2 regions of the Halomonas sp. SCS19 genome follow, and region 2 is predicted to be linked to the other one. Evidence: predicted binding sites of a transcription regulator. Region 2 holds the regulator's gene; the other holds the start of a gene.

Region 1 (9,512 bases), 1.1 Mb from region 2:
GCTCGCAGTCGTTGGCGCAGATCTGGCAGGGGGTGCCGCACTGGCCACGGTGCCGCCTGAGCCAGTCGAAAAGGCGCAGGCGACCGGCGATGGCCAGGCTCGCGCCCAGCGGGCAGACGTAGCGGCAGTAGGCCTTGTGCATGAAGGCCGAACTTGCGATCAGTGCCACGGCGTAGAGCACATAGCCCCAGTCGCGCAGGAAGTGCAGGGTGATGGCGGTCTTGAACGGCTCGACCTCGGCCAGCCGCTCCGCCTGTCCCAGGTCGTAGAAGGACACCCCGACCAGGCCAAACAGGATCAGATACTTCACCACCCACAGCCGCCGGTGCACGGCGAAGGGCAGCGTCAGTTGCGGCACCTTCAGGTGACGGGCGAGCTGGTTGACCAGGTCCTGCAGCGCACCGAAGGGGCACAGCCAGCCGCAGAAGATGCTGCGGCCCCACAGCACCAGGGTGACCGCCACGAAGACCCACAGCACGAACATCAGCGGGTCGATCAGGAAGGCCGACCAGCTGAAGCCATGGCTGGCGGAATTGGCGACGGCAGGGATGACGGCATGGATCAGCGCCAGCACATTGACCACCGAGAGCTGGGCCAGCGACACCCAGCCGATATAGACCAGGGTGTAGAGCAGGAAGGCCTTGCGCAGCGGGCGCAGCAGGCGCGGGCGACGCGCCAGGGCGTCCTGGAACGCCAGGATCAGTGACAGCGTCACCAGTCCAGCGCCAAGCCCGATCAGCTCTAGCCGACTCTGCTGCCACATCTCGAGCCACAGCGGGGCGGGCTCCACCGGCTCGGGACGCTCGATAAAGGCCTCGGGCAGCGCCTGGTCGAGATGAAAGCGGGTGAACTCCTGGGTCAGCGGCCCCGAGGCCCGGCGCACCAGCAGGTTTAGCCGCCAGGGCGTGCCCGGGTCGAAGTGGGCGTCCTCGTGGATCACGAAGATGTCGCGTTCGCTGAGTGCGGGGGCTCCGTCGATGGCCAGGCGCGGCAGGCGGCGCTGGTCGCTGTCGTGGAAGCTGATCGAGGCGTTGCCCTGGACCAGCTCGATACGATCGAAGATGCCGCCGCGCACGTAGCCCGACCCCTTGTAGGAAAAGCTGCCATCGGCGAGCAGGGCAACGGCGTGTTCGCCGGGGGCGAGGCTCGCCATCAACTGGTCGTAGCCGCGCTCGCCGAGCAGATTGCGGCCCACGCTCGGCGCATTGAGGTAGCCCAGGTAAAGATCGATGAAGGTGGCGTCGCGGGGCGGACGCTGGCCGCTCAGGTAGTGCTCCGCAGGGGTGCCGACGAAGGCGTCATCGACCTCTCCCTGGCGCAGGGTCAGGTGGCCCAGTGCCCCCTGGTCGAGCAGGCCCTGCCAGTCGGCGGGCGCGTAGATCTCGTCGCGCACGCGGGCGATTGGCGCTGCCGCGGGGTCCTCGATCAGCCCCAGGGCGGCGGCGACCAGGCGTCCTGCCCGCATGATGGTGTCGTTGACCACGATGACGGTCACGGTGGCGCCGGAGATGGCATCGACGTCCTCTCCCACCTCCAGGCGCGACGTCACCGAGGTACCCAGGTGCTGGCCGGCGAAGTCGTCCAGGCGCTCTGACGGGATACCGACCAGCATGATCGGCTCGGAATGATTGAGTACCTTGGCCAGGCGCAGGCTGGCGGAAGGATCGATGGCGATCAGCAGGTTGACCGGCTTGCCCGAGTAGGCGGGGATCGGCGCGACCTCGGCGCTCTCGAAGGCGTAGCCGACCAGTTCGTCGCCACGGTAGAGCGCATTGACCGGCCACGGCAGGTCGGTCACCGGCTCGACCCTGTCGGTGCCGGGAAAGGCCTGCTGAAACAGCGCGAGGTCACCCTTGGCGCTGCCAAGGTCACCGGGATACTGATCGAATTCCAGCGCCAGGGCGGGCAGGCTCAAGCACATCGCCAACAGCACGACAAGCAGGCGCAGGGGAGAAGACCAGTGGCGGGGAAAATGGCGGGGGGCTTGGGTCATGGCATGACCTCGAGGCGCAAAGCGCCCCGAGGACGCTTCGCGCACCAGGGTGGGATCAGGGCGTCAGCGACGAGAAGTAGGCGGCGATGTCGGCGATATCCTGATCCGACAGGGCCGCCGCCTGGGGCGCCATGATGGCGGACATGCCACCACCGCGCTGACCCTCGCGGTAGGCCTTGAGCGCGCTTTCCAGGTACGGAGCGTTCTGACCCGCCAGGTTGGGATAGATCGGTCCGGTGGCCTTGCCGTCAGTGCCATGGCAGGCGGCGCAGGCGCCGATCTTGGTTTCACCGGCGGCGGCGTCGCCGGCGGCCTGGGCGTTGAGACTGAACAGACAGGCGGCGCCAAGCGCGGCCAGGGGGATCCATTTCATGATGAGCGCTCCTCGGTCTTGGGGCGTGATACCTGACGCAAGCGGCGTGCGGCTTGGGTCAGGCATCACGGTTTGTGCGGGATGTCCCTTGGGACTCTCGAGTATTGGAGCGCTCAGCGACAATACCCTATGACGTTGGTCAACTTTAGGCGGGGAGAGGTACGTCTTCCGTACTATGCTTGATCGGGATCACTGGGATGGCAGGGGCATCATTGCGGTTGGCTCTCGTTTGCACTACCTCGGGCGAGAACACGCCACAGGGGCAAGCGCCGTGATGCCGCTGCCGTGATTTGATGCAGATCATGTCTGGCTTCGTCTTGCCGGGACGGGCGGATTCGACGTGCGACAATGCCGACAGATGCCGCCGTCGGGCGGTCGTGTCACGAGGGGCCTTGTCGATGTCATCCGATGTTTTGCCGTTTCAGCGTGCGCTGGTCGAGAAGTACGACCGTCCAGGGCCGCGCTACACCTCCTATCCCACCGCGCCGCACTTCCACGACGGTTTCGGTGTCGCCGACTATCGCCAGGCGGTCGAGCGCAGCCAGCAGGGGGAGCCGAAGCCGCTGTCGGTCTACGTCCATGTGCCCTTCTGCGAAAGCCTCTGCTACTACTGTGCCTGCTCCAAGATCATTACGCACAATCGCGAGCGTGCCGCCGACTACCTGGCGCTGCTCAAGCGCGAGATCGCCCTGCAGGCGGCGCTGTTCGACGAGACCCGGGAGCTCAACCAGCTGCACCTGGGTGGGGGCACCCCGACCTTTCTGTCCAATGACCAGCTCAAGGGGCTGATCGACGCCCTGGCGCGCCACTTCCGGTTCGCCCCGGAGCAGCGCCGGGAATTCTCGCTGGAGGTGGATCCGCGTACGGTGACCCCCGCCCAGATCCATGAACTGCGCGAGATGGGCTTCAATCGTCTGAGCTTCGGCGTCCAGGACTTCGATCCGCTGGTGCAGAAGGCGGTCAACCGCGTGCAGAGCGAGGCCCAGGTGGCGGCCCTGGTGGACGCCGCCCGGGACGCCGGCTTCGCCTCGGTGTCGGTGGACCTGATCTATGGGCTGCCGCTGCAGACCCGCGACAGCTTCGACGCCACCCTGGCCAAGGTGGTGGCGCTGAGACCCGACCGCATCGCCGCCTACAGCTACGCCCACCTGCCGTCGCTGTTCAAGGCCCAGCGGCTGATCCGCGACGAGGACATGCCGCCGCCCGGGCGCAAGCTCGAGTTGCTCGAGCTGACCATCGAGCGGCTGACCCAGGCGGGCTACGTCTATATCGGCATGGACCACTTCGCCCTGCCCGAGGACGAACTCAGCAGAGCCCGTCACGACGGTACCCTGCAGCGCAATTTCCAGGGCTACTCGACCCACGCTCAGTGCGACATGATCGGGCTCGGGGTCACCTCCATCGGCAAGGTCGGCGACGCCTACAGCCAGAACGTCAAGACCACCGCCGAGTACGCCGAGCACCTCGAGGCCGGGCGGCTGCCGGTGTTGCGGGGCTATCGGTTGAGCGACGAAGACCAGCTGCGTGCCGAACTGATCACCTCGCTGATGTGTCACGGCGAGGTGCGCTTCGCCGAGTTCGAAGCCCGTCACGCTATCGACTTTCGCACGCATTTCGCCAGCGCCCTCGACCAGCTCGACGAGATGCAGGCCGACGGCTTGATCGAGATCAAGCAGCAAGCGCTCAGGGTACTGCCGGCAGGACGCCTGATGATGCGCAACGTGGCCATGGCCTTCGATGCCTACCTGGTCCCCGGCAGCGGGCGCTTCTCGCGCACCGTCTAGCCGGCTCTATCGCGGCTGCCCCGGGGCGAGACGCCCGGGGTAGGCCGCGCTACCTTTCATGCGCCAAAGCCGAATTAACGATCGGGTCTTCCATGGCCCGATTTTTCGTTTATATTGTGCCGCCGGTCGAAAATTTTACTATATCTGGTAGGGTGCCCGAGCTTATCCGGAGCGCGCATCCGCCCCTTTACGACCCCGTTTATTTGCCGGTAACTTCATCGGAGACAAGCTTTCATGACCACATCCGCCAAGGCCGCCGCCCTGTCGCAGGAGGTTCCCATGCAGGGCCCCTCGTATGACATCTGGGACGCCAAGTATCGCTTGAAGGACCGCCACGGCCAGCCCGTCGACGCCGACCTTCAGGCCACCTGGGACCGCGTGGCCAAGGCGCTGGCCGCCGTCGAGGGCGACGCCGCCGACAAGTGGCTGCCGAAGTTTCGCTGGGCGCTGGAAAACGGCGCCGTGCCGGCAGGCCGGATCACCTCCAACGCCGGAGCCGAGGGCTACAAGCCCGCGGTCAGCCTGATCAACTGCACGGTATCGCGGACCATTCGCGACTCCATGCACGACATCCTCGACAGCGTGGTGGATGCGGGCATGACCCTCAAGGCCGGCTGCGGCATCGGCTACGAGTTCTCCACCCTGCGCCACAAGGGCGCCTTCGTGTTCGGCGCCGGTGCCGGCACCAACGGCCCCCTGGCGTTCATGGATATCTACGACAAGATGTGCTTTACGGTGGCCTCCGCCGGCGGCCGTCGTGGCGCCCAGATGGGCACCTTCGACGTCGGTCATCCCGACGTGCGCGACTTTATCGAGGCCAAGCGCGAGGCCGGTCGCCTGCGCCAGTTCAACCTGAGCCTGCTGATCACCGACGAGTTCATGGAAGCGGTGAAGCAGGACGCCGACTGGCCGCTGGCCTTCCCGCTGCACGAGGGCGAGAAGGGCGACGTCGATGACAGCGAGCTGATCTACCGCGACTGGCCGGTGATCGAGGACGGCTACACCCAGGACGCCGAAGGTCGCGTGGCCTGCCGCGTGGTCGAGGTGATCAAGGCCCGCGAGCTGTGGGACACCATCATGCGCTCCACCTATGACTACGCCGAGCCCGGGTTCATCCTGATCGACCAGGTCAATCGCATGAACAACAACTGGTTCTGCGAAGAGATCCGCGCCACCAACCCCTGCGGCGAGCAGCCGCTGCCGCCGGAGGGCGCCTGCCTGCTGGGGTCGGTCAACCTGACCCGCTTCGTGATCGATCCGTTCGGCGACAAGCCGCGCTTCGACTGGGACAAGTACCGCGAGGTGGTGGCGATCTTCACCCGCATGCTCGACAACGTGGTCGAGATCAGCGGCCTGCCGCTGTCCGGCCAGCGTCGCGAGATCGAGGCCAAGCGCCGCCACGGCATGGGTTTCCTCGGCCTCGGCTCGACCATGACCATGCTCAAGATGCCCTACGGCTCGGCCGAGTCGCTGGGCTTCACCGAGGAAGTCAGCCGAGTGCTGGCCGTGGAGGGCTGGAAGCAGGCGCTGGAGCTGTCCCGCGAGAAGGGCATGGCCCCGATCCTCGAGCAGGAGTTCGAGCTGACGCCGAAGATGCTGCGCGAGCGTCCCGAGCTCGGCCGCGACGGCTATGAGGTCGGCGACAAGGTGCCCGGGCGCATCCTGCACGCGCGCTACAGCCGCTATATGCAGAAGATCGCAGAGGTCGAGCCGCAGCTGGTGGCGGAGCTGGCAGAGCACGGCGCGCGCTTCACCCACCACTCGTCGATCGCCCCCACCGGGACGATCAGCCTGTCGCTGGGCAACAACGCCTCCAATGGTATCGAGCCGTCGTTCTCCCATCGCTACTTCCGTAACGTGATCCAGGCCGGCAAGAAGACCAAGGAGCAGGTCGAGGTGGTGTCCTTCGAGCTTGCCGCTTACCGTCACTTCATGCACGCCGACGCGGTGGAAAGCGACCTGCCCGAGTACTTCATCACCGCCGACGCGGTGACCCCCAAGCAGCACGTGGCGGTGCAGGCCGCGGCCCAGGCCTGGGTCGACTCGGCGATCTCCAAGACCGTCAACGTGCCCACCGACTTTGCCTTCGAGGCGTTCAAGGACCTGTACCTGGACGCCTACCAGAGCCGCCTCAAGGGCTGCACCACCTTCCGCTTCAACCCGGAGGCCTTCCAGGGCGTGCTGGTGCGCGAGGATGACCTCAAGAACACCACCTATATCTTCGAGCTGGAGAACGGCGAGACCCTCGAACTCAAGGGCGACGAGACGGTGATCTACGACGGCGAGGAACACAACGCCGCCAACCTCTACGACGGCTTGAAGGAGGGGACCTATGGCAAGTGGTAATCGGTCCAGCGGCGAGCCAGCCTGCCTGCCAGTCGGCGAGCCGCAATATCATGCCTGGGTCGTGAGCGTGTCACGCCCGCATCATCTTTCTGGAGGAGCCCGCTGATGGCTGTCGAAATCAATTCCAAGATCGTGGGCTACCGCGTCAAGAGCGAAGAGGCCGCCCCCGCGCCGGCCCCGCTGCCCGAGGAAAACCCGCTGACCATGCGCATCCCCTCGCGCCCCGAGGGAACGCTGGAGGCGGTGTCCGAGAAGATCTCCTACGTCGGCGCCGAAGGCCGCAAGAAGGTCTACCTGCTGGTGTCCTTCATGCCGGTGGAAGGCGTGCTCAACGGCCAGCGCGTTATCATCGAGCGCCCGGTGGAGTTCTTCTTCCCCTCCGGCCAGCTGTCCAGCGAGCACCAGTGGATCACCGCCACCATGCGCAGCCTGTCGCTGGCCGCCCGCGGCGGCTACGTCACCCAGGCGGTGGCGGATCTGCGCAAGGTAGCCTGGGACAAGGGCCTGGTGCGCTGCGGCATGAACCGCTGGAACAAGCCGATGTTCCACGACTCCGAGGTCGCCGCCATCGCCTGGTCGATCCAGCAGATCCTCTACCGTCGCGGCTTTCTCGACATCGACGGTAACCAGGTGCCGGTGGAGGACCTGGTCAGCCGCTACGCCCGGCGCCAGGCCTCCGGCCACGGCTGGTACCCCGCCGAGGTCGAGGACGAGACCCCGAGCGGCGCGGTCGAGCCGCTGGACGGCAAGCCTGCCGAGTCCGCCGCCGAAGGCGCCGGCCCCGCAGTGGTCGGCAACTGCCCCGAGTGTCGCGGCGAGCTGATCATGATGGACGGCTGCCCCACCTGCTACGCCGGCTGCGGCTGGTCGAAGTGTGGCTAGTCGACGTTTGGTTGGAAAGCACGACTAGAATACGTGGCTAGAAAGCACGGCTGGCGCGCGAATAGGCCAGCGTCACAACGATGGGCCCTTCGGGGCCCATCGTTGTGTCTGGAGGGGGGTGTCGTTCAGCCAGCGTCGTGACAGCAGGCGCTATGACGCCCCAGGCGGCTGAGCCTGGCCGGAGCGGGTGATGTTGTAGACGGGGTGGCCGCAGGGGCAGTGGTGGTTGATGAACCGGCTGCGGAAAAAACGGATGTCGAACTCCCGGACGTAGCTGGTCTTGTGGGCGGCCAGCACGATGTCAAAGGCGTAGTCGCGGTGGGCCTCGCCCCGACTCTGGGCGTCCAGGTAGGGCGTGTAGTCGGTGGTGATATGCAACTGGAGATGGGCTTCGCACAGGTGCCCGGTGAAGTAGGGCAACACACGTATCTGGCTTTCCTCCTTGGGCGCCGAGGGTTCGGGCATGCCAGTCACGTTGCCGATGATCACCTTGCGAGAATCCAGCACGAACATGCAGAGGCCGCTGCCGGTGCCAAGCAGGCTGCCAAGGTAGAGGGTTTCGGCATGGTCACCCTCTATCAGCTTGCGCATGGCGTGGACGGTGAAGCGATAGCTCTGCCAGTGGCACCACTGTGCTGCTCGTTGCAGTCGGTGATAGACACTAGCCCCGACGCTGCGACGCGCAAACCCGGCCAGGCGCTGGCGCAGACGGGATTGGCCCAGATAGAAGGCATAGTACCAGGCCACCAGTTTCGTAAACGCCAGGCAGATGATCGCAATGGTAAGGGTAACCAGCGACGTCTGAAGGAAGGGCTCGCCGAAGGGCTCGCCTTGGGTGTCTGGGTTGGCGTAAGGAGAAGCGGAGGGGGCAGAGAAAGCGTGCAGGAGGTAGAGCACAGCGAAGACCGGGAGGGCGGCCCCAAAGCCGGCGATGGCGCTGCGCAATGTCAGCTGTTGTCCGTTGGCACGAATGACGTAGCGTCGCCAGGAAGGGATCGAATGGCATAGCAGAAAGCCGGCCACCAGCAGGACGAAAGGTGGCAGCAGCTTGATGCCGCTCATTCCGGCTTGCTGTCCCTGCGATCGAGGCTGCGGCGAAGGGCTCTGACGTTGCTCTTGACCTTGCGCGACCGCACCAGCTCGGCGCTGTCCACGGAGACGGCGCCGCGATGCGATATCTTCATGCTACGCAGGTGGCCACCCTCTTTGGCCTTGAGGTAGCCTTCGAAGCTGGTTTCGATGGACATCGTTGCTCCTTTTCCGCTTGTGAACTTGATGCTCTGCGGAACCTGGGTGAAGCCAAGGGGCCGAACCCTATGATGTCCGCAGTGTAGCAGAGTTCCCATTTCGACCCCGGCATTCGGCTGTGTCAGAGCGTTCAACGAGCGCTACGCCAGAGGGCTTGATGGGCGTCATGAACCGAGGGCGACGGGATCGCTAGCATGACCCGGCGGCGTCGTGCCGCTTGACCAGGAACCCGTCATGTCGCTGTCACCGCTCGGCTCGCTGTCGTTGCCTTCTCTTGCCCTTCCTGCCTTGCCCACCCTTCCTTCGCTGTCGTCGTCGTTGACGTCCGGCGCCTTGACCCGGGTGCCCCATCGTCTGCATCTGTCACTGATGCGCCGTCTCGGCCCGCTGCCCCTGCCGCTGTTGCGCACGAGTCTCGAGCCCTGGCTCAACCGCACCCTGGCAGAGCCGCTGGCCGACGGTGAGTTCGACGTGCTTGAAGGGCGCCGTGTATGTCTGTCCATCGACGATCTGGCGCTGGCGGTCACCCTGACGCTTACGCACGGGCGCCTGCAGGTCACCGACGCGCCCTGGGAGGTGAAGGTGGCGGGGGGCTGGCGCGAGTTCGCCTGCCTGGCCAGCCGTGAGGAGGACCCGGACAGCCTGTTCTTCCAGCGCCGGCTGTGCCTGGAGGGTGATACCGAACTGGGGCTGACGGTGAAGAACCTGCTGGATGGCCAGGAAATGGAACTGCTGCATCCCTACCTGCTCGAGGTGCTGGGGCAGCTGCAGCGCTGGCTGCCCCGCCAGGCCTAGGCTCCTTGCTGACGGGTAGCGGAGGAGGCCGGCGAACCGGCCTCCTGAGTGAGGTGGCGTGGGAGGGAAGGGGCTTTCAGTCTTCCAGCAC
Region 2 (9,512 bases):
GGCAGCGGGTGGTGACCAATACGCCTACCGACAGCCCCAACGAGGTCTATATCGACCGCGACATCATCGTGCTGGCCAACCCCGAGATCGGCGGCCTGCCGGCCTGGGTGATCGCCTTGATGGCCGCCGGTGGCGTGGCCGCGGCGCTGTCCACCGCAGCCGGTCTGTTGCTGGTGATCTCGGCGGCGGTGTCCCATGACCTGATCAAGAAGCAGATCAATCCCAACCTCAGCGAGAAGGGGGAGCTGCTGGCGGCGCGTAGTGCTGCTGCGGTGGCGGTGGTGGTAGCCGGCTACTTCGGCATCAACCCGCCGGGCTTCGTGGCCCAGGTGGTGGCCTTTGCCTTCGGTCTTGCTGCCTCGTCCTTCTTCCCGGCGATCCTGCTTGGCATCTTCGACAAGCGCATGAACCGCGAAGGGGCCATCGTCGGCATGGTGCTGGGTCTGAGCTTCACTTTCATCTACATCGTCTACACCAAGTTCATCAACACCGATCCTTCGATCTGGTGGTTCGGCATCTCGCCGGAGGGTATCGGTACCCTCGGCATGATCCTCCACTTCGTTGTGGCCTTCGTGGTCTCGCGGGCAACCGCGGCACCGCCGGAGCACATCCAGGAACTGGTGGAGAACGTGCGTGTGCCGAGAGGCGCGGGTGAGGCCCACGCTCACTAGAGCGGGCCATCAGGCAGGGGCGTCGGACCACCATCCGCCGCTCCCTGCCAGACGACAACACTCCCCGACCCCGGCCTCGCCGGGGTCGGTCATGGAGCAGACATGATCGACATCGACTTCACTCATCCACCGTTTTCATTGCTCGACGAGGCCGAGCGCGAGCGGGTCCTGGGCGGGCTGGATATCGCCTACTACGGGCGGGATGACGTGATCCTCGATGCAGGGCAGTCCGGCGAGTTCGTCTTTGTGATCCACAAGGGCGAAGTCGCCGAACTGGACCCGGCCGAGGGCCCCGCCGGGGGGCGCATCGGCCACTACACCGGGGGCGATCTGTTCGGTGCCATCAGCGTGATCAACGGCCAGAGCCGTTACCGCTTCGTCGCCGAAGAAGAAAGCCTGTGTTACCTGATGCCGCACACCTTGTTTCTGTCGCTGTGCGAGAACAACGCCGCCTTCTCGGACTACTTTCACCAGCGCCTGATCAGCAAGACGCGCTTGCTGGCCGAACGTCGCGCCGAGGGCGGCGTCACCCTGGCCGGATTCATGCTCGCCCGGGTGAACGAGTGCATGCGTGAGCCGCTCAAGGTCGGCTCGACGACATGCATTCGCGACGCCGTGCTGACCCTCAAGGACAAGGGCGCCGACAGCCTGCTGGTCGAGACGCCCGACGGTCCTGGCATGCTGACCAAGACCGACCTGCTCGAGGCCCTGGTGCTGGAGGGGTGCGACGGTGATGCCGAGGTCGGTGGTATCGCTCATCTGTCGCTGGTGACGGTGGATGAAAGCCAGTACCTGTTCGAGGCACTGATCGAGATGACCCGCCACAAGGTGGCCAGGGTGGTGGTGCTTCAGGGCCAGCGGCTGATCGGTGTCGTGGAGCTGACCGATGTGCTCAGCTTCTTTTCCAGCCGCAGCTACGTGGTCAGCCTGCAGGTCGAGCAGGCGACGACCCTGGCCTCGCTCAGCGAAGCAAGTCAGCGTGCGCCGGAGCTGGTCGAGGCGCTGATGGCCCAAGGGGTACGCATGCGCTTCGCCATGGGCATGCTGTCGGCGCTCAATGGGCGCATCATCAGCAAGGCCTGGCACTTCTCGATGCCGGCCCCTCAGCGCGAGCGCGCCTGTCTGCTGGTGCTCGGCAGCGAAGGGCGCGGCGAGCAGATCCTGAAGACCGACCAGGACAATGCGCTGATCCTGGCCGATGACCAGCAGTGGGACGAGCTCAGCGCAGATACCGCGCGGTTCACCAGCGTGCTCGACGATCTGGGCTATCCGCGCTGCCCGGGCAACATCATGGTCTCCAACCCCCAGTGGGTCGGCACCCTTGCGCAATGGCGCGCGCGCATCCGTCGCTGGGTCAGCGAACCCGACGGAGAAAGCCTGATGCGTCTGGCGGTGCTTGCCGACGCCTCGGGGGTGGCCGGTGACTTTGCCCTGGTGGACCGACTCCACGACGTGCTGATCGAAGAAACACGGGGCAATGAACTGTTGCTGACCCATCTGGCGAGGGGAGTGTTGCGGTTCTCGACGCCCTTGACCCTGTTTGGAACGCTGAAGAAGCCCGAGCACGGCGTCGACATCAAGAAGGGTGGCATCTTTCCCATCGTCCACGGTGTTCGCACCATGGCGCTGGAGTGCGGGCTGCGCGAGACCTCGACCCACGACCGGCTGGCGGCGCTGGCGTCACTCGGGCGCATCGAGCGAGTGGTGGCGGAGGATCTCGGCGAGGCGTTGTCGCTGTTCTGTGAGCTTCGGCTTCGGGCGCAGCTGGCCTACCGGCGCGACGATGCCCGGGCCACGGACGCCCCGGACAGGGTGGTGGTGCAGTCGCTCAATTCGCTGGAGCGGGACTTGCTGCGCGAGGCGCTGCACCTGGTCAAGGAGTTCAAGGCCAGCCTGTCCCACCGCTATCACCTGGAGTATGCATGAGTGTCGAGGCAGCCCCCCAGGGCAAGCTGCCTTGGCGTCAATGGTTTCGCTTGGGAGAGTACCCGATGCTGAGAGCGATCAGGCGTGTGGCCGACAGGCGTCGGCAGGCCGATGGCGATTTCGCCTGGCTGTTCAATCCCTATACCGGCGACGAGCTGGTGTCCCTGGACTGCGAAACCACCGGCCTGGATACCCGTCATGCGGAGCTGGTGTCCATCGCTGCGGTGCGCATTCGTGACGATCGCGTCTTGACCAGCGAGTCGCTGGACCTGCGGCTCGCGCGTCCTGCCAGTCTGAGTGGTGACTCCATCTGTATCCATCGCCTGCGTGGGGTCGACCTGGAAGGCGGCCTCGAGGTGCGCGAGGCCTTGACGACGCTGCTGGAATTTATCGGCAATCGCCCATTGGTCGGCTGGTGTATCGACTTCGACCTGGCCATGCTGGATCGCTACCTGAAGGCGGAGTTTGGCTTCTCGCTGCCCAACGCCACCATCGACGTGGCCCAGCAGTACCGCAAGCGGCTGCGCCGAAGTCACCCGGAAATCGAGGTGCAGCCGACCTTTGAACAATTGGCAGAGCGACTTGGAGTCCCGATCATGGGACGCCATACGGCCCTGGGCGACGCCGTCACCACGGCGCTGATGCATCTGCGCCTGGAAAGCGGGGCACTCACGGCGCCATCGCGCTGACCCGTTGCCGTCATCCGCGCTGACCCGTTGCCGTCATCCGCGCTGACCCGGTGCCACCCGCACCGGCAACCATTCACCTGCAAGGAGATCCTGTCATGAGTCTGCACGCCATGTTGACCCTTCTCGAGCCCACGCTGCTGGCGCTGGGCCTGGTCTCGGTGCTGGTGGCCTACCTCCAGTACTATCGCCGTACCCGGGACCTGTGGGGCATGGTCAAGTTCTGGGAGAAGCGACTGACCCTGACCGTGCGCGAGTTTGGCTGGCAACGTGCCGGCATCCTGCTGCTGTTGCTGGGCGTGGTGGTGCGCTATCTGCTGGCGCTGAACGTCGTCTAGGGCTTGTCTGAAAAGTGCCCGCGCTCGGTAATACGGCGTTAAAAATCGGATCAACATGCTCATTTACACCCCGTAAACTGCGCTTTCTCACCGATTTTTGCCTTGTCTAACCTTCGCTCGTCGACTTTTCGGACAGCGCCTAGGGCCTGGCTGACAGGCACTTGCGTTCTTCGACTTGCCGGACCAGACCAGACCAGACCAGGCCACGACGCGCAAGGGCGCCACTACGGCGGTGTCGTCCCTGGCGGTTTCCGATGTGCCGCCGACGAAAAGCCCCCCCCCCTTATTGTCCTCGCCGGGGTAAGCGGTCGCTGACCTCTTCGCCACTAAAGCGTCCGGATGGTAGACTGGCGCCTCTTTCATTTTCAGCCGTGATGTCCCGCTCCCATGTCGCCACAGTCCGCCTCCGCCACCCTGTTCGATCCCCGTACCCCCGAGGATGACCATCTCTCGATCGATGCCGGCGACAGCCCGGCCGACCCTGCTGCGGATGGCGACCAGACGGAAGCTCACGTTCAGGCCAAGGCACGGCGTGAGTTCAACAAGCTGCAGAAGCGCCTGCGCCGCCAGGCCGGCAACGCCATCATCGACTACGGCATGATCCAGGAAGGCGACAAGATCATGGTGTGTCTGTCTGGTGGCAAGGACAGCTACACCATGCTCGAGATCCTGCGCAGCCTTCAGCGCAACGCGCCGGTCAACTTCTCGCTGGTGGCGGTGAATCTGGATCAGAAGCAGCCGGGCTTTCCGGAGCATGTGCTGCCGAACTATCTGGACAGTATCGGCGTGGACTACCACATCCTCGAGCGCGACACCTATTCGGTGGTGAAGGAGAAGACGCCGGAGGGCAAGACCACCTGCGCGCTCTGCTCACGCCTGCGGCGCGGCTCTCTCTATGGCTTCGCCGAGGAGATCGGGGCGACCAAGATCGCCCTGGGCCACCACCGCGAGGACATTCTCGAGACGCTGTTTCTGAACATGTTCTTCGGTGGCAGCCTCAAGGCGATGCCACCCAAGCTGCTCTCCGACGACGGCAAGAACATCGTCATCCGCCCGCTGGCGTACTGCCGCGAGGCCGATATCCAGGCCTACAGCGAGGCGATGGAGTTCCCGATCATCCCGTGCAACCTGTGTGGTTCCCAGCCCAACCTGCAGCGCCAGGTGGTCAAGGAGATGCTGGCCGAGTGGGAGGTCAAGCATCCCGGGCGCCTCGAGAGCATGTTCAAGGCGGTGACCAATGTGGCGCCGTCGCAGCTGGCGGATCGGCAACTGTTCGACTTCGAGGGGCTGGAGGCCGTGCAGGCCGAACGCCAGGCCCGGCGCATCGACGTGGTGGATGCCGACTGATCTCGCCAGCAGCGAATGTGCAGGACGCCATGACAGCAAAAGAGGCCGCATCTCCGGATGCGGCCTCTTTTTTGTCACACGCCATCTATTACGCTTTGCTTTCCAGATCCTGGATACAGGGCCCTGCCGGCCAGGCCCGGCACGCTGCTGCCAGATCCGCTCAGGTAACTTCGGTGTCGGCCAGGGTCGACAGCGCGGTCAGGTCGAGGATATTGACCTCACGTCCCGATACCGCCACCAGATCCTGCTGCTGGAAACGCCCGAGGATACGGCTGACCGTTTCCACCGCCAGCCCCAGGTGATTGCCGATGTCGGCGCGGGACATGGACAGGCGGAAGCTGAACGGTGAATAGCCGCGGCGGCGGAAGCGATCCGACAGGCCGAGGAAGAAGCAGGCCAGGCGCTGATCAGCGGTCTTGCGTGACAGCAGCTGCATCATCCGGCGGTCCTCTCGCAGCTCCTTGCTCAGGGTGCGAAACAGCTGGGCACGCAGCTCCGGCAGGGTCTGGGTCAGCGCATCGAGGCGGTCGAAGGGAATCTCGCACACCGTGGTGGTCTCCAGCGCCACCACGCTGCCGGGATAGCGGCCGTCGTCGATGCCATCCAGCCCAACCAGTTCACTGGGCAGGAAGAAGTTGGTCAACTGAGCTTCGCCGCTGCCTTCGGTGGTGATCTGCTTGAGACTCCCCGACCGGACCGCGAAGACGCTGGTGAAGCGATCTCCCTGCTCGACCAATCGTGTGCCTTTCTTGATCGGCGGGTGACGACGGATGATGGAATCGAAGCGCTCGAGGTCGGCGGTCTCCAGCGACAGCGGAAGGCACAAGGAACTCAGGCTGCAGGACTCACAGCGAGTCTCATGCAGCATGGGACGCCGCCGATCTTGGGCCGTAGGACTCATTCGCAGCTCCTGTGGATCTGGGATCGATATTGACTGGGCCATGGGGAGAACAGACGTCGCCCGTACAGCACGTTGATGGCACTATTCTACACCCTCAGATCAGCTAAAAGTGGCGTCTACCTCTTTAGGATTAATAACTTAGAGGTAGGATGCGTCATTGATGCAGCCCAGTCCAAAGTTGCCAGACGGCAAAGGCGATGATCATGCCAGCGGCGACAAGGCGTGTTGCCCGATGCGCCAGCAGGGCCTGCATTTGTCTGGCGGCGAGGCCCGTCACCACCAGCGCCGGAAGCGTGCCAAGACCGAAGCTCGCCATCAGCAGTGCGCCCTCGAGGGGTTCGGCCCGTGCCAGGCTCCAGGCCAGCATCGAGTACACCAGGCCACAGGGCAGCCAGCCCCAGATGGCGCCCAGCGCCACCGCCTGGGGCAGACGCACCACCGGCAACAGGCGTCTGCCTGCGGGTTCCAGGTACCTCCAGAGGTGACGTCCCAGTGCCTCGACGTGACGCAGGCCTTTCCATAGATCGGCAATGTAAAGCGCCATCAGGATCAACATCAGGCTGGCGACGATCTGCATCAGGCCACGCAGAGTCGGCGAAAGGCCGATCACCGAACCCAGGGTGGCAACCAGAGCGCCCGCCACACAGTAGCTGGTGATACGACCTACATTGTAGCCGAGCACCAGAGAGCCCACCCGCCAAGGTTGACGCATGCTGGGGGGGATGGCAAAGGTCAGAGCGCTCATGATGCCGCCGCACATGCCAATACAGTGTGCACCACCAAGCAGACCAAACACGAAGGCCGCCATCATGGGAGGCAGCTCGAGGCCGGTAGGATTCACTCAGGCCCTCTGGACGATGGATCACGATCGGATGTCTGCGCAGGCGTTTCGGACGAGGAAGCGCCGTCATCGGCATTGCGAGTGTCGTCTTCATCTTCGAACAGGATGCGATAGGCGGGGCCTTCGAGGTCCTCGAACTGGTCGTTGCGCACCGCCCAGAAGAAGGCCCAGACCGCCAGGCCCAGCAGGATCAACGACAAGGGTATCAACAGGTAAAGGATGCTCATGGGCCGGGGCTAGCGGTGACGGGTGAAGGCGTCGCGGTCGGCCTGGTGCGTCCGCGCCGCAGACGCAGGGCATTGCCGATGACCAGCAACGAGCTGAGTGACATGCCGATGGCGGCAAGCCATGGGGGCACGAAGCCCAGCGCCGCTGCGGGCAGCGCCACGACATTGTAGAGCACCGACCAGGACAGATTCTGGCGAATGATGCGACGGGTCTGGCGGGCCACCTCGATGGCTTCGACGATACCCGTGAGCGGTTCGCCCAGCAATACCAGATCGGCGCGGGTGCGGGTGAGGTCGCTGGCCCCGGCCATGGCGATGGCAAGGTCGGCGCCGGCCAGTACCGGCACGTCATTGATGCCATCACCGACCATGGCCACCTTTTCGCCCTGTGCCTGCCGCGCCTTCAAGTGCCCAAGCTTGTCCTCCGGGGTGGCCTCGCCACGCCACTGACCGACGCCCAGCGTGCGGGCCAGCTGGCCAACGTTGACGGCGCGGTCGCCCGACAGGATCTCGATGGCAAGCCCTCGCTGGGCGAGGGCGGCGAGGGTCTCGGCGGCGTCGTCACGGGGCTGATCGTCGAGCTTGAACCAGGCCTGGGGCTTGCCTTCGCTGGCCAGCAGCAACCAAAGCCCTGCGCCAGGGAGCTCAGGAACGGGTTGGCCCAGGCAGGCAAAGTGCGGCTGGCCCAGTCGCCAGCGCCGGCCGTCGATCACGCCTTCCACGCCCTGGCCCGGGTGATTGCGCAGTTCGCTGGCCTGGCAGCTGGCGTCGCGCCAGGCAGCGAAGGCGCGGGCGATGGGGTGCTCCGAGCCGGTCTCCAGTGCCGCCGCCAGTGCCAGATGACGGCGCTTGGCGGCAGCGTCCATCTCGCCATTGTTGGCGCTTCCTTCGGCGTCGCTCAGCGGCCGGTGCTCGGCGAGTTGCATGCGTCCCCGGGTCAGGGTGCCGGTCTTGTCGAAGACGACGCGATCGAGGCAGGCCAGGGTCTCCAGCGCATCGGCTCGGGTCACCAGTACCCCGGCACGTCTCAGCCGGCCGTGGGCCACGGTCAGGGCGGTGGGGGTCGCCAGCGCCAGGGCGCAGGGGCAGGTCACCACCAGTACCGACAGGGTGATCCACAGGCTGCGGCTCGGGTCGATCAGGCTCCAGACCAGCGCCACCAGGGCGGTGATGACCAGCAGGTTCAACACGAAGCGATGGGCCACCTGCTCGGCCAGGCGGGCGATACGTGGACGATGGGCGAAGGCACGGTCGGTAAGATCGAGAATGCCGGCGGCGCGGGTATCGTCGCCGACGCGGGTGACCATCACTTCGATCGGGCTGTCCATGCACAGGGTGCCGGCGTGCACGGCATCTCCCTGGCGACGCAGGCGGGGCAGCGATTCGCCGGTCAGCAGCGACTCGTCGATCTGGGCAAGGCCCGAGGTCAGGGTGCCGTCCGCGGGAATCTGGGCGCCGGGACTGACCCGAACCCGGTCACCCGGGACCAGCCGACTGGCGGGGATGACGCGTTCATCGCCATGCTCGTCGAGGCGCACCGCAGCGCTCGGCAGCGCGCTGGCCAGGGCATTGCCGCTACGGCCGTAGTGGGTACGGGCGCGAGACTCCAGGTAGCGTCCGAACAGCAGGAAGAAGGTGAACATGCTGACCGAGTCGAAGTAGCGGTCACCGGAGTCGCTCACGACCGACCAGGTACTGGCGATAAAGGCACCACCGATGGCCAGGGCCACCGGCACATCCATGCCCAGCACGCGGGTTCGCAGATCGCGCAGGGCGCCGACGAAGAAGGGTTGGGCCGAGTAGAGTACCACCGGAGTGGTCAGCGCCAGCGATAGCCAGGCAAACAGGCGCTCGAACTCGCTACTGAGATCACCGCCGTCGACGTAGTGCGGGATGGAAAACATCAGCACCTGCATCATGCCGACGGCCGCCACGATCAGGCGTCTTATCATCTGGCGCGACTGTTGCTTGAGCCGCTGCTGAGCCTGGTCCGGCTCGTAGGGCTGGGAGGGATAGCCGATGGCAGCCATCTCGGCCAGCAGGCGCGACAGCGACAGGCGTTCGGGATCCCAGCGCACCTGAAGGCGATGCTGGGAAAGATTGACAGCGCAGCTCTCCAGGCCGTCGAGGGCATTCAGGCGGTGTTCGATCAGCCAGGCGCAGGCGGCGCAGGTGATGCCATCCACCGCCAGGGTCGCTACCTTGGTGTCGCCATCCTGACGCACGAAACGATCCTGCAGGCCCGGATCGTCGAATACCTGATAGCGGGCCTCGTCGGCGGGTGTCGGCGATGGGCGCTCCGGCAGGGCGGTGCGAAAGCGATAGTAGCTGTCCAGGCCGCCGCCGACGATGGCCTGGGCCACCGCCTCGCAGCCCGGGCAGCACAGCGGATGGCGCTGGCCATCCAGGGTGATCGACCAGGGTGCTGTGGCCTCCACCGGAGCGCCACAGTGGTAGCACGAGGCCGCCATCAGAGTCCCGGTGTCAGGCGCACGGAGGTCTCCCGCGGGAACTCTGCCTCGCCGGTCAGGCGCCATTCAGGCTGCTGTCCCGACGCGCCTTCTGCGTGGGGCTG

The links. The regulator FNR, encoded in region 2, switches genes on or off when oxygen is low (the NO sensors DNR and NnrR bind a similar motif). The targets are predictions, from matches to a motif close to TTGATNTANATCAA.
Region 1: hemN (oxygen-independent coproporphyrinogen III oxidase) is a predicted target of FNR. The motif match lies at 2,657-2,670, and genes of this name have one in related genera.

Annotation. Positions count from the first base shown of each region.
Region 1 covers NZ_JAMSHN010000001.1:2,281,820-2,291,331, forward strand. The annotation lists gene NFH97_RS09875 (4Fe-4S binding protein) at 1-1,993, opposite strand, end outside; gene NFH97_RS09880 (c-type cytochrome) at 2,049-2,366, opposite strand; gene hemN (oxygen-independent coproporphyrinogen III oxidase) at 2,765-4,150, shown strand; gene NFH97_RS09890 (adenosylcobalamin-dependent ribonucleoside-diphosphate reductase) at 4,385-6,496, shown strand; gene NFH97_RS09895 (ribonucleoside-diphosphate reductase) at 6,602-7,378, shown strand; gene NFH97_RS09900 (hypothetical protein) at 7,529-8,440, opposite strand; gene NFH97_RS09905 (hypothetical protein) at 8,437-8,625, opposite strand; gene ubiT (ubiquinone anaerobic biosynthesis accessory factor UbiT) at 8,861-9,421, shown strand; gene NFH97_RS09915 (U32 family peptidase) at 9,498-9,512, opposite strand, start outside.
Region 2 covers NZ_JAMSHN010000001.1:1,179,214-1,188,725, reverse strand. The annotation lists gene NFH97_RS04970 (sodium:solute symporter family protein) at 1-671, shown strand, start outside; gene NFH97_RS04965 (DUF294 nucleotidyltransferase-like domain-containing protein) at 774-2,597, shown strand; gene NFH97_RS04960 (3'-5' exonuclease) at 2,594-3,286, shown strand; gene NFH97_RS04955 (hypothetical protein) at 3,382-3,621, shown strand; gene ttcA (tRNA 2-thiocytidine(32) synthetase TtcA) at 4,009-4,968, shown strand; gene fnr (fumarate/nitrate reduction transcriptional regulator Fnr) at 5,129-5,869, opposite strand; gene NFH97_RS04940 (sulfite exporter TauE/SafE family protein) at 6,024-6,710, opposite strand; gene ccoS (cbb3-type cytochrome oxidase assembly protein CcoS) at 6,707-6,937, opposite strand; gene NFH97_RS04930 (heavy metal translocating P-type ATPase) at 6,934-9,408, opposite strand; gene NFH97_RS04925 (FixH family protein) at 9,408-9,512, opposite strand, start outside.